DNA from 3 places in the Mesorhizobium sp. M0174 genome. Region 2 is predicted to be linked to each of the others. Evidence: predicted binding sites of a transcription regulator. Region 2 holds the regulator's gene; each other region holds the start of a gene.
What was found. Region 2 encodes LexA, which represses DNA repair genes until DNA is damaged. Its sites were predicted from a motif close to TGTTCNNNNTGTGTTCNG; they were not measured.

Region 1 (3,280 bases), on a different contig from region 2:
CTGGCCGGCCAATGGACCCATCCCTATTCGCGTCTGGAGGCGGCCTACCCCGCCGGCGATGCCGATACGGCAGCAAAGTACTGGCCGCCGGTGTCACGCATCGACAATGTCGCCGGCGACCGCAACCTGGTCTGCTCCTGCCCGCCGCTGTCGGAATATCTGGGTGCGGCGGAATAGATCATGATTCCGAAAAGTGGAATCCGGTTTTCCGACAAGATCATGGGTCTAACAAGAAGATAGAAACCCCAATCAGGCAGAACGCAAGGCCGGCCCGTCGGCCTTGCTCGCCCGGTCCCGAACGACGACGCGATTTCGCCCGGCGCGCTTGGCCGCATAGAGTGCTGCGTCGGCTTCGGCCAGCACATCGTCGAGACCGGTGCCGTTTGTTCCGCCAAAGCCGATGCCGCCGCTGACTGTGCTTCGCAACGGACCAAGTTGTGTGGCCACGACTTCCGTGCCGAAGGCGACGCTGATCTTGCTCGCAATGTCATAGGCCTTCTCTTCCGGCATCCGCGACATGACGAGCACGAACTCCTCGCCGCCCAACCGGAACGCGTCGACGCCGGTCCTGGCGTATTTCCTGATGACGGCGGCAAAGCGGCGCAGAACCTGGTCGCCGACCGGATGACCGAAAACGTCGTTCGTCCTCTTGAAATGGTCGAGGTCGAACATGGCGACGGACATGAACGGGCCGAAGACCCGTTCGCCGTAGAGTGCCGTCAACGCCCGCCGGTTCATCAGCCCGGTCAATGGATCGGTCATCGTCTCGGCCTTCAATTCGATCTGCGCCTGCAAATGGTGCAGGGAGAGCGTCAATGCGCCGAGCCCGGTCATGCAGGCGACGGCTACGACGGAATTCACCCGCTCGGCCCAATTGTCGGGCGCAACACCCAGCACCCATTGCCCCTTGACCAGCAGGACCGCGCCGCAAAGTCCAAACGACAGCGCACAGACGCCGCTCAGGAACGAGACGACCAGCAATATCCGGCGATCGTGACCACCCTCAATCCAGAACATCGCCCCGATGAGCGAGAGCAGCGCCGTTACCGTCGCGTAGGTGACAATAAAGCCGACACCATCAAACCCGAGATACGTCGCGCCCGCGCAAACAGCCATCGCAACCAAGGTCGGCAAGATGGCGCGCCTGTAATCGCCTACGCCGAGATATTGCATGGCCGACAGGCAGATAATCAGGAAACCGAGGCTGAGAGGCGCAAGCACGATCTGGCAAAGCCAGAGGCTTGGATCCCTGGTGTAATGCCAGAACAACACCACATGTGCGACGAGCACGAGAATGCCACACGCCACCGTCAGCACAAAGCGTGCCTGTGGCGCGCTGAACCAGATGGCGAACATGGTGATGCTGAGGCACGTGCCCGACAGCGCCGCCGCGAGCAGGAGCGAACTGTAATCCAACATGCTTAAGCGACAGCCTCTTGAGGGTTCCGCTGCATTCTAGGTCAGCGATAGTCCGCAAATACCGCTTTTTAGCCAATCTTCCGGCGTAACCTTCGGACAGGGTTTACAAAACGTCGATGCTCCAACTTCGACCCCATTTCCGCCGCTTGGCTGTCGAATGGTTTTGCAGTAAGAGGCTCTATCCTCGAACGTAACAGGAACCTCCGTCGCCTGCCCGCGAAAAGCGTGGCAGTATCGGGTGGTGATTCGCAGCATCGGAATCCAGGACCGGCATGGACGACAACAACGATCTTTTCGCCAAATTGGACAAGCAGCCGCAGCCGGCTCGCGCCGCCACGCGCCCGGCCGATCCGCTGGTGCAGGCGGCGAAGCGGCCGGCGCCCCGCGACGCCAGCGAGAGTTACAGTGCCGCCGACATCGAGGTGCTGGAGGGGCTGGAGCCGGTGCGCCGCCGCCCGGGCATGTACATTGGCGGCACCGACGACAAGGCGATGCACCATCTGTTCGCCGAGGTCATCGACAACTCGATGGACGAGGCGGTCGCCGGCCATGCGACCTTCATCGATGTCGAGCTTTCCGCCGACGGATACCTGTCAGTCACCGACAACGGCCGCGGCATTCCGGTCGATCCGCACCCGAAATTCAAGAAGCCGGCGCTCGAACTCATCATGACGACGCTGCATTCAGGCGGCAAGTTCGACAGTAAGGTTTACGAGACGTCCGGCGGCCTGCACGGTGTCGGCGTTTCCGTCGTCAACGCGCTGTCCGACCATCTCGAGGTCGAGGTCGCGATTGGGCGCAAGCTCTATCGCCAGCGCTTCTCACGAGGCGTTCCGGTGACCGGCCTTGAGCAGCTCGGCGACGTGCATAACCGGCGCGGCACGAAGATCCGCTTCCATCCAGACGAGCAGATTTTCGGCAAGGGTGCTGCTTTCGAGCCGGCGCGGCTCTACCGCATGGCGCGGTCAAAGGCCTATCTGTTCGGCGGCGTCGAAATCCGCTGGACCTGCGATCCCTCGCTGATCAAGGAAAAGGACACGACGCCGGCCAAGGCAGAATTCCATTTTCCGGGCGGCCTCAAGGACTATCTGAAAGCCTCGCTCGGCGACGAATTCCAGGTGACCCGTGAAATGTTCGCCGGCAAGAGCGAGAAGCAGGGCGGTCACGGCTCGCTCGAATGGGCCGTGACCTGGTTCGGCGGCGACGGTTTTATCAATTCCTATTGCAACACCATTCCGACCGCCGAAGGCGGCACGCATGAGGCCGGCTTCCGCAACGTGCTGACGCGCGGCTTGCGCGCCTACGCCGATCTGGTCGGCAACAAGCGCGCCTCGATCGTCACTTCCGAGGATGTGATGATCTCGGCGGCGGGCATGCTGTCGGTGTTCATCCGCGAACCGGAATTCGTCGGCCAGACCAAGGACAGGCTGGCGACGATCGAGGCGATCCGCATCGTCGAAACCGCCATCCGCGACCCGTTCGACCACTGGCTGGCGGACAATCCGCAGGAGGCCTCGAAACTGCTCGAATGGGTGATCGCGCGCGCCGACGAACGGGTGCGCCGCCGCCAGGAAAAGGAAGTGTCGCGCAAGAGTGCGGTGCGCAAGCTGCGCCTGCCCGGCAAGCTCGCCGACTGCACGCAGAATGCCGCCGCCGGCGCCGAGCTCTTTATCGTCGAGGGCGATTCGGCCGGCGGTTCGGCAAAGCAGGCGCGCGACCGCGCCAGCCAGGCGGTGCTGCCGCTGCGCGGCAAGATCCTCAACGTCGCCAGTGCCGGCAGCGACAAGCTTGCCGGCAACCAGCAGATATCCGACCTGATCCAGGCCTTGGGCTGCGGCACGCGCTCGAAATACCGCGACGA
Region 2 (3,280 bases):
CGAGCTCGACTGGCATCGCGCCAGCGGTGTGGCAGAGATCCCAGACGATCATCGCCCCGGCTTCCTGGGCCCTGCGCGTCAGAGCCGGCATGTCGCGCAGTTCGCCCGATTTGTAGTTGACGTGATTGACCAGCACCACGGCGGTGCGATCGTCGATCAGCTCCTCGATGGTCGGCGCGTCGACCCCCGAGAGGCGCAGCAGCGCATCTTTTCGCGTCGAAACCACACCCTCAGCCATGTAGAGGTCTGTCGGAAAACTATCGCCCTCGGCGACGATGGCCTGCCGCTCCGGTCGCATGGCCATGGCCGCGTGCAGCAGCTTGTAGATGTTGACCGACGTCGTGTCGCAGACCACCGTCTGGCCGACCGCGGCACCGATCAGGCGCCCGAGCTGGTCGCCAAGTTCAAGCGGCATGTTGAACCAGCGGGCCGTGTTCCATGCGCGGATGAGATCATGCGACCATTCTTCGGTCGCGGCCTTGCGCAATTCATCGAAGGCGGCACGTGAAGCAGCTCCTAGCGAATTGCCGTCGAGATAGATCACTCCTTGCGGCAACACAAAGCGGTCGCGCATCGCGCGCAGCGGATCCGCGGCATCCATCGCCTTTACGGCCACGAGATCGGGAATTCCCGTCATGATTTGCCTGCTCCCTCAAAAAATCCAACGCAACGCCGGACACGCATCAACTGTTCTTCCATTACCGGGTAGCGCGTAGCAAGGCTCCACCGGCGAGAAGCAGCCTGACCAGGCGGTGGAAACCTGGAGTTAGCCCGAGGTTGGCGTTTTGAGTTCGTTTCGTTCACGGTGCATTGACCAAACCGCACAGTCGATACGGGTTCAATTCCGTGCCCTTTGCCGACCGACGGCCGATGCCAGTGCCGCCTTCAAGGAGGCCAGAACGGCGCAAACGAAAGCAGAATCAAGGGGATGAGGCTCGCGGCGGTGAAAATACGGTACGCCGGTAGGGGACGTCGTTTGTTTCCCGAGCCTTAACGCATTCATTAAACTTTAAACAGTTGCGGAACACAACTGGAACAGATAGTGTCTGTTCTGGGTTTGTTTTCTGATTCTGTTGGGGGTCGCTATGCTGACACGCAAACAACACGAACTGCTTATGTTCATCCACGAAAGGTTGAAGGAAAGCGGTATCCCACCTTCCTTCGACGAGATGAAGGAAGCGCTCGACCTGGCTTCCAAATCCGGAATCCACCGACTGATTACGGCGCTGGAGGAGCGCGGCTTCATTCGCCGTTTGCCCAACCGGGCCCGTGCGCTGGAGGTACTACGCCTGCCTGACTCGATCGCCCCCGGCCTCAATGCGGCACGCAAGTTCTCGCCGAGTGTCATCCAGGGCAGTCTTGGGCAAGGTGCCCCTCGGCAGGGCAAGCCCACATCGTCGCGCGTCCCTGCAGCCGGCAATGACGACGATGTCGTCGCCGCCGTTTCGATCCCGGTAATGGGCCGCATCGCCGCCGGTGTGCCGATCGATGCTATCCAGCACCAGACGCATTCGATTTCGGTGCCGCCGGATATGATCATGGGCGGCGAGCATTATGCGCTCGAGGTCAAAGGCGATTCGATGATCGAGGCTGGCATTTTCGACGGCGACACGGTGATCATCCGCAACGCCGATACGGCGAGCCCCGGTGAGATCGTGGTGGCCTTGGTCGACGAGGAGGAAGCGACGCTGAAGCGGTTCCGCCGCAAGGGCGCCTCGATCGCCCTGGAGGCCGCCAATCCGGCCTACGAGACGCGCATCTTCGGACCAGACAGGGTCAAGGTGCAGGGCAAGCTCGTTGGGCTGATCCGCCGCTACTGAGTTGCGCCCTTGGTGCCGGCTTTTGGATTGTCGGCTCTGCGGTATGGCGGCAGGCCGCGCGCCGCGCGTGAAAATTTCCGCTGCACGTGCCAGGGCCGGTATGATTTTTCGACGGCGAAGCGGATTTCGGCGCGTGTTGCCGCTTGTGGATCGAAATAGACGGCCGCACTTCCCGCGCGCGCCAGTTGCCGTTTGGTGACGACGAGGACCAGCCGGTCGTAGTAGCAGGGATTATGGGCGGTGGCGTCGTCGATGACGATCAAGCTGGCGAAGGCGCAGGCTGGCCGTGCGGTATCGCGGTCCTTGGCTTGCGCAATGATCGCGCCGGATGGATGCCTGGCGAGGCAGAGACCGTCCGTGCAAATGAACGGCATGCCCGGCGGTAGGTCGGCCGGATCGGCAATGTCGAATTGCGGATCGTTCTTTCCAGGTGTTTCCGGCGCGACGATAGCCTCTGATGTGAGCGCGCGTTTCCAGTTGTCGATCGTGAACTCATTCGGGCGTGCCCGGTTGACGGCGAGCTCACCGCTGCCGATCGGCAGCGCGACCAGCCGTGCGTCCTCCGAGATCAATACGTCGGGTACGCGCGTCTGCGTTGTCGTTAGCAAGCCGGCGAGCGCAAAAGGAAGTGCCGCGAGCCGCAACCAGGTCGTCGCCATGCTGGCAATGACGAGGGCGATCGTCACCAAAAGGACAGATCTCAGCGAAATCAGTCCGACCGCATCGATCGGCGAGCGCTCGGAGATCCACCCGGACAGGGCGATCATCGCCGTCAGCCCTTTGCCCATCACGTATAGGAAAGGCCCATCCGCGCCGAACGGCATCGCCAGCGCACTGAGGACGGCGAAGGGCATGACGACCAGTGAGACGATGGGCATGATGGCCAGATTGGCGAACAGGCTGAGCGGCGCCACGCGCTGGAAATGCCATATGGCGAAAAGCGCCGTGGCGCTCCCTGCAATGATCGAGGTCATCGCCAGGCCGCCCATGCCCAGCAGGACCTTTCGCGTGGCGAGGCGTAGCGGCGACCGCCGCGGCGGCGGCGTGGTGGCCCTGCCGGCGCGGTAGTCGGACCAGCCGGCATAGGCGCCGACAAGGGCCGCCGTCGCGGCGAAGGACATCTGGAAGCTCGGACCGACCACCTCGTGCGGCGACACCACGATGACCGCGATGGCCGAGATCGCCAGGTTGCGCATGGTGAGCGCGGCCCGGTCGAACAGCACGGCGATAAGCATCACCGCCAGCATGATGAAGCTGCGTTCGGCCGCTACCACAATGCCGGAAAAGACGAGGTAGGCCGCAATCGAAAAAAGCGCGGCGGCTGCGGCATATTTCTTGACCGGCCGTCGCGATGAGAAGTCGGGAAACAGCGCAAAGGCGCCGCGTAGCAGCGCCATGATGGTGCCGGCGACCAACGCCATATGCAGCCCCGAGATGGAGATGATGTGGTAGATGCCTGT
Region 3 (3,280 bases), on a different contig from region 2:
ATTCGCGCATCTGGAAGGAGGCGCGGACGAGAATCGCCATATCGTTCAAATTGTGCTTCTGGCGCTGGTAGGCCTCGATCGTCTCGCCGACGGCGCGGGCCTCCTCCTCGGAATCCCAGGCGGCGTGGACATGCACCTTCTCGTCGTCCTCGGCGATCTTTTCGGTGAACAGCGTCTTGCCGAAACGGCCCTCATTGTGGGCGATGAGGTGGGAGGCGGTGCCGAGGATGTGCGCGGTCGAGCGGTAGTTGCGCTCCAGCCTGATGATGGTGGCGCCAGGAAAATCCTTGTCGAAGCGCAGGATATTGTCGACCTCGGCGCCGCGCCAGCCATAGATCGACTGGTCGTCGTCGCCGACGCAGCAGATATTTACGGTGGACAGGCGCGGGCTTCCCTCCCCCTCGAGGGGAGGGTGGCCGGGCGAAGCCCGGTCGGGTGGGGTCCGTGCGGCAGTGCTCGACCTACCGGCGGCAGTGCTCGACGCTCTAGCGGTGCCTTCTGCGGCAACCCCCTCCGCCCGCTTCGCGGGCACCTCCCCCTCAAGGGGGGAGGATTGCGGCCGCTGCGCCAGCAGCCGCAGCCACATGTATTGCGCGGTGTTGGTGTCCTGATACTCGTCAACGAGGATGTAGCGGAAGCGCTTGTGGTATTCCTTCAGCACGTCCGGATTGGCGCGGAAGATGCGGATCGGGTGGCACAATAGATCGCCGAAGTCGCAAGCGTTCAGCGTTTGCAGCCGCTCCTGATAGGCTTTGTAGAGCTCGCGGCCCTTGCCGTTGGCGAAGGCACGGGCATCGCCCTCGGGGATGTCGGCGGGACCGAGGCCCTTGTTCTTCCAGCCGTCGATCATCTGAGCGAACTGCTTGGCCGGCCAGCGCTTGTCGTCCAGCCCTTCGGCCTGGATCAGCTGCTTGATCAGGCGCACCACGTCGTCGGTGTCGAGAATGGTGAAGTCGGATTTGAGCCCGGCCAGCTCGGCGTGCCGGCGCAGCAGTTTGACGCCGATCGAATGGAAGGTGCCGAGCCACGGCATGCCCTCGACATTGCCTTCGCCGATCAACAGGCCGATGCGCTGCTTCATCTCGCGCGCCGCCTTGTTGGTGAAGGTGACGGCGAGGATCTGCGAAGGGAAGGCTTTGCCGGTGGCAAGGATGTGGGCGATGCGGGTGGTGAGCACCCGCGTCTTGCCGGTGCCGGCGCCGGCCAGCACCAGCACCGGGCCTTCGGTGGTTTCCACCGCCAGCCGCTGCTCGGGGTTGAGGCCGTTGAGATAATCGGGCGCGTTGTTCTGGTTGCTGCGGGCAGCCATGGCGCGCGCGGCAATGCCCGACGGGGCCACGGGCCGCGCGTTCGGTTCGTCAAAAAAGGGCATGTCTTCCGAAAAGCCGGACATCTCTCCCCGAATGTAGTGATTCGGCAGCGAAAGGCCAGAAGCGTCTCCGTTTTGTTCTCTGTCCAGTCGGTAGAACTCACAATCTGAATGGGTCTGCTAACCAAAACGCCGGGCTTGCGATGGGCCGGCGCCGCAAAACGCCGAGCTTGCTTGACAGGGGAGGCGGGCCGGAGAAAGTTGTGCTCGGGGCAGGAGCGCAATGCCGGGTTGCCCATGGACGCGTCGCGGAGCGCACCAGTCGAAGGAGCACCGTCTTGGCTGTGGTCATCACCTCCCTGATCCTTTTCCTCATCGGCCTGGCGCTTGGCGGCGGCGGCATCTGGCTCGTGACGCTGGGCGGCAGCTGGTATTACGTCATCGCCGGTCTAGCTTTCCTTGTCGCGGCCTGGCTGCTCTACAGGCGCAGAACCACGGCGCTGTGGCTCTACGCGGCGATCGTGCTCGGCACGCTCGCCTGGGCGGTCTGGGAGATCGGCTTCGACTGGTGGGAACTCGGTCCGCGCGGCGGCATCATCGTGCTTGTCGCGCTATGGCTGTTGACGCCATGGGCGCGGCGCGGGCTTACCGGTCCCGACGGACGCGCACCACTTATCCTCGCCGTGCTGGCATCGCTTGCCGTCGCCGGTTATTCGATGACGGTCGATCCAAAGGATATTACGGGTGAACTCAACACCGACAAGGTGACGCCGACGGCCGATCTCGGCGGCAACGTGCCGCCCGGCGAATGGCACTATTACGGCCGTACGCCCTATGGCCAGCGCTATTCGCCGCTCGACCAGATCACCCCCGAAAACGTCGCCAATCTGCAGCCGGCCTGGACCTATCGCACCGGCGACGTGAAAGGGCCCCACGACATCGGCGAGACGACCTATCAGGTGACGCCGCTGAAAATCGCCGACACGCTCTACATCTGCACGCCGCATAATTTCGCCATCGCCATCGACGCCGCGAGCGGTAAGGAGAAGTGGCGCTTCGATCCGCAGGTCAAGCTCAACAAGGACCGCCAGCACCAGACCTGCCGCGGCGTGTCCTATTATGCCGACGCCAAGATCGCTGCCGGCCAGCCCTGCGCCACGCGCATCTACCTGCCTACATCCGACGCCCGGCTGATCGCGCTCGACGCGGCGAATGGCCAGGTCTGTCCTACATTTGCCGAAGGCGGCACGCTGAACCTGCTCGCCAACATGCCATATCCGAAGCCGGGCTATTATTATTCGACGTCGGCGCCGCTGATCGTCGCCAACAAGATCATCGTCGGCGGCGCGGTCAACGACAATTATTCGACGCAGGAGCCGTCCGGGGTCATCCGTGCCTACGATGCCGACACAGGCGCGCTGTTGTGGAACTGGGATTCCGGCAATCCAGACCAGACGACGCCGCTGCCGCCGGGCCAGACCTACACCAACAACTCGCCCAACATGTGGTCGACGGCAAGCGCCGACGAAAAGCTCGGCCTGCTTTATGTGCCGCTCGGCAACAAGACGCCGGACCAGCTCGGCGCCGGGCGCAGCGCCAATGACGAGAAATTCTCCTCGTCGATCACCGCGCTCGATCTCAACAGCGGACAATTGCGCTGGGTGCGGCAGACCGTGCATCACGATCTCTGGGACATGGACGTGCCGGCGCAGCCGACGCTGGTCGACATCACCACGGAAAGTGGCGTGGTGCCGGCGCTGGTCGGGCCGACCAAGCAGGGCGACCTCTATGTTCTCGACCGGCGCAGTGGCGAGCCGATCGTTCCGGTCAAGGAAGTGCCGGCGCCGGGCGGCGCGATCGAGGGCGATCATACCTCGCCGACACAGCCGATCTCGGACCTGAGCTTCAGTCCGAAACCGCTGACCGGCGCCGACATGTGGGGCATCACCATGTTCGACCAGCTGGCCTGCC

Region 1: a site for LexA is predicted at 1,604-1,621, ahead of parE (DNA topoisomerase IV subunit B). Genes of this name have one in related genera too.
Region 3: a site for LexA is predicted at 1,435-1,452, ahead of NKJ13_RS08815 (ATP-dependent helicase). Genes of this name have one in related genera too.

The regions. Positions count from the first base shown of each region.
Region 1 covers NZ_JAMYTB010000003.1:9,217-12,496, forward strand. The annotation lists gene gcvP (aminomethyl-transferring glycine dehydrogenase) at 1-177, shown strand, start outside; gene NKJ13_RS06445 (GGDEF domain-containing protein) at 250-1,419, opposite strand; gene parE (DNA topoisomerase IV subunit B) at 1,692-3,280, shown strand, end outside.
Region 2 covers NZ_JAMYTB010000006.1:185,682-188,961, reverse strand. The annotation lists partial or broken gene kynU (kynureninase) at 1-637, opposite strand, end outside; gene lexA (transcriptional repressor LexA) at 1,086-1,820, shown strand; gene NKJ13_RS15035 (ComEC/Rec2 family competence protein) at 1,814-3,280, opposite strand, start outside.
Region 3 covers NZ_JAMYTB010000003.1:455,725-459,004, reverse strand. The annotation lists gene NKJ13_RS08815 (ATP-dependent helicase) at 1-1,393, opposite strand, end outside; gene NKJ13_RS08810 (glucose/quinate/shikimate family membrane-bound PQQ-dependent dehydrogenase) at 1,648-3,280, shown strand, end outside.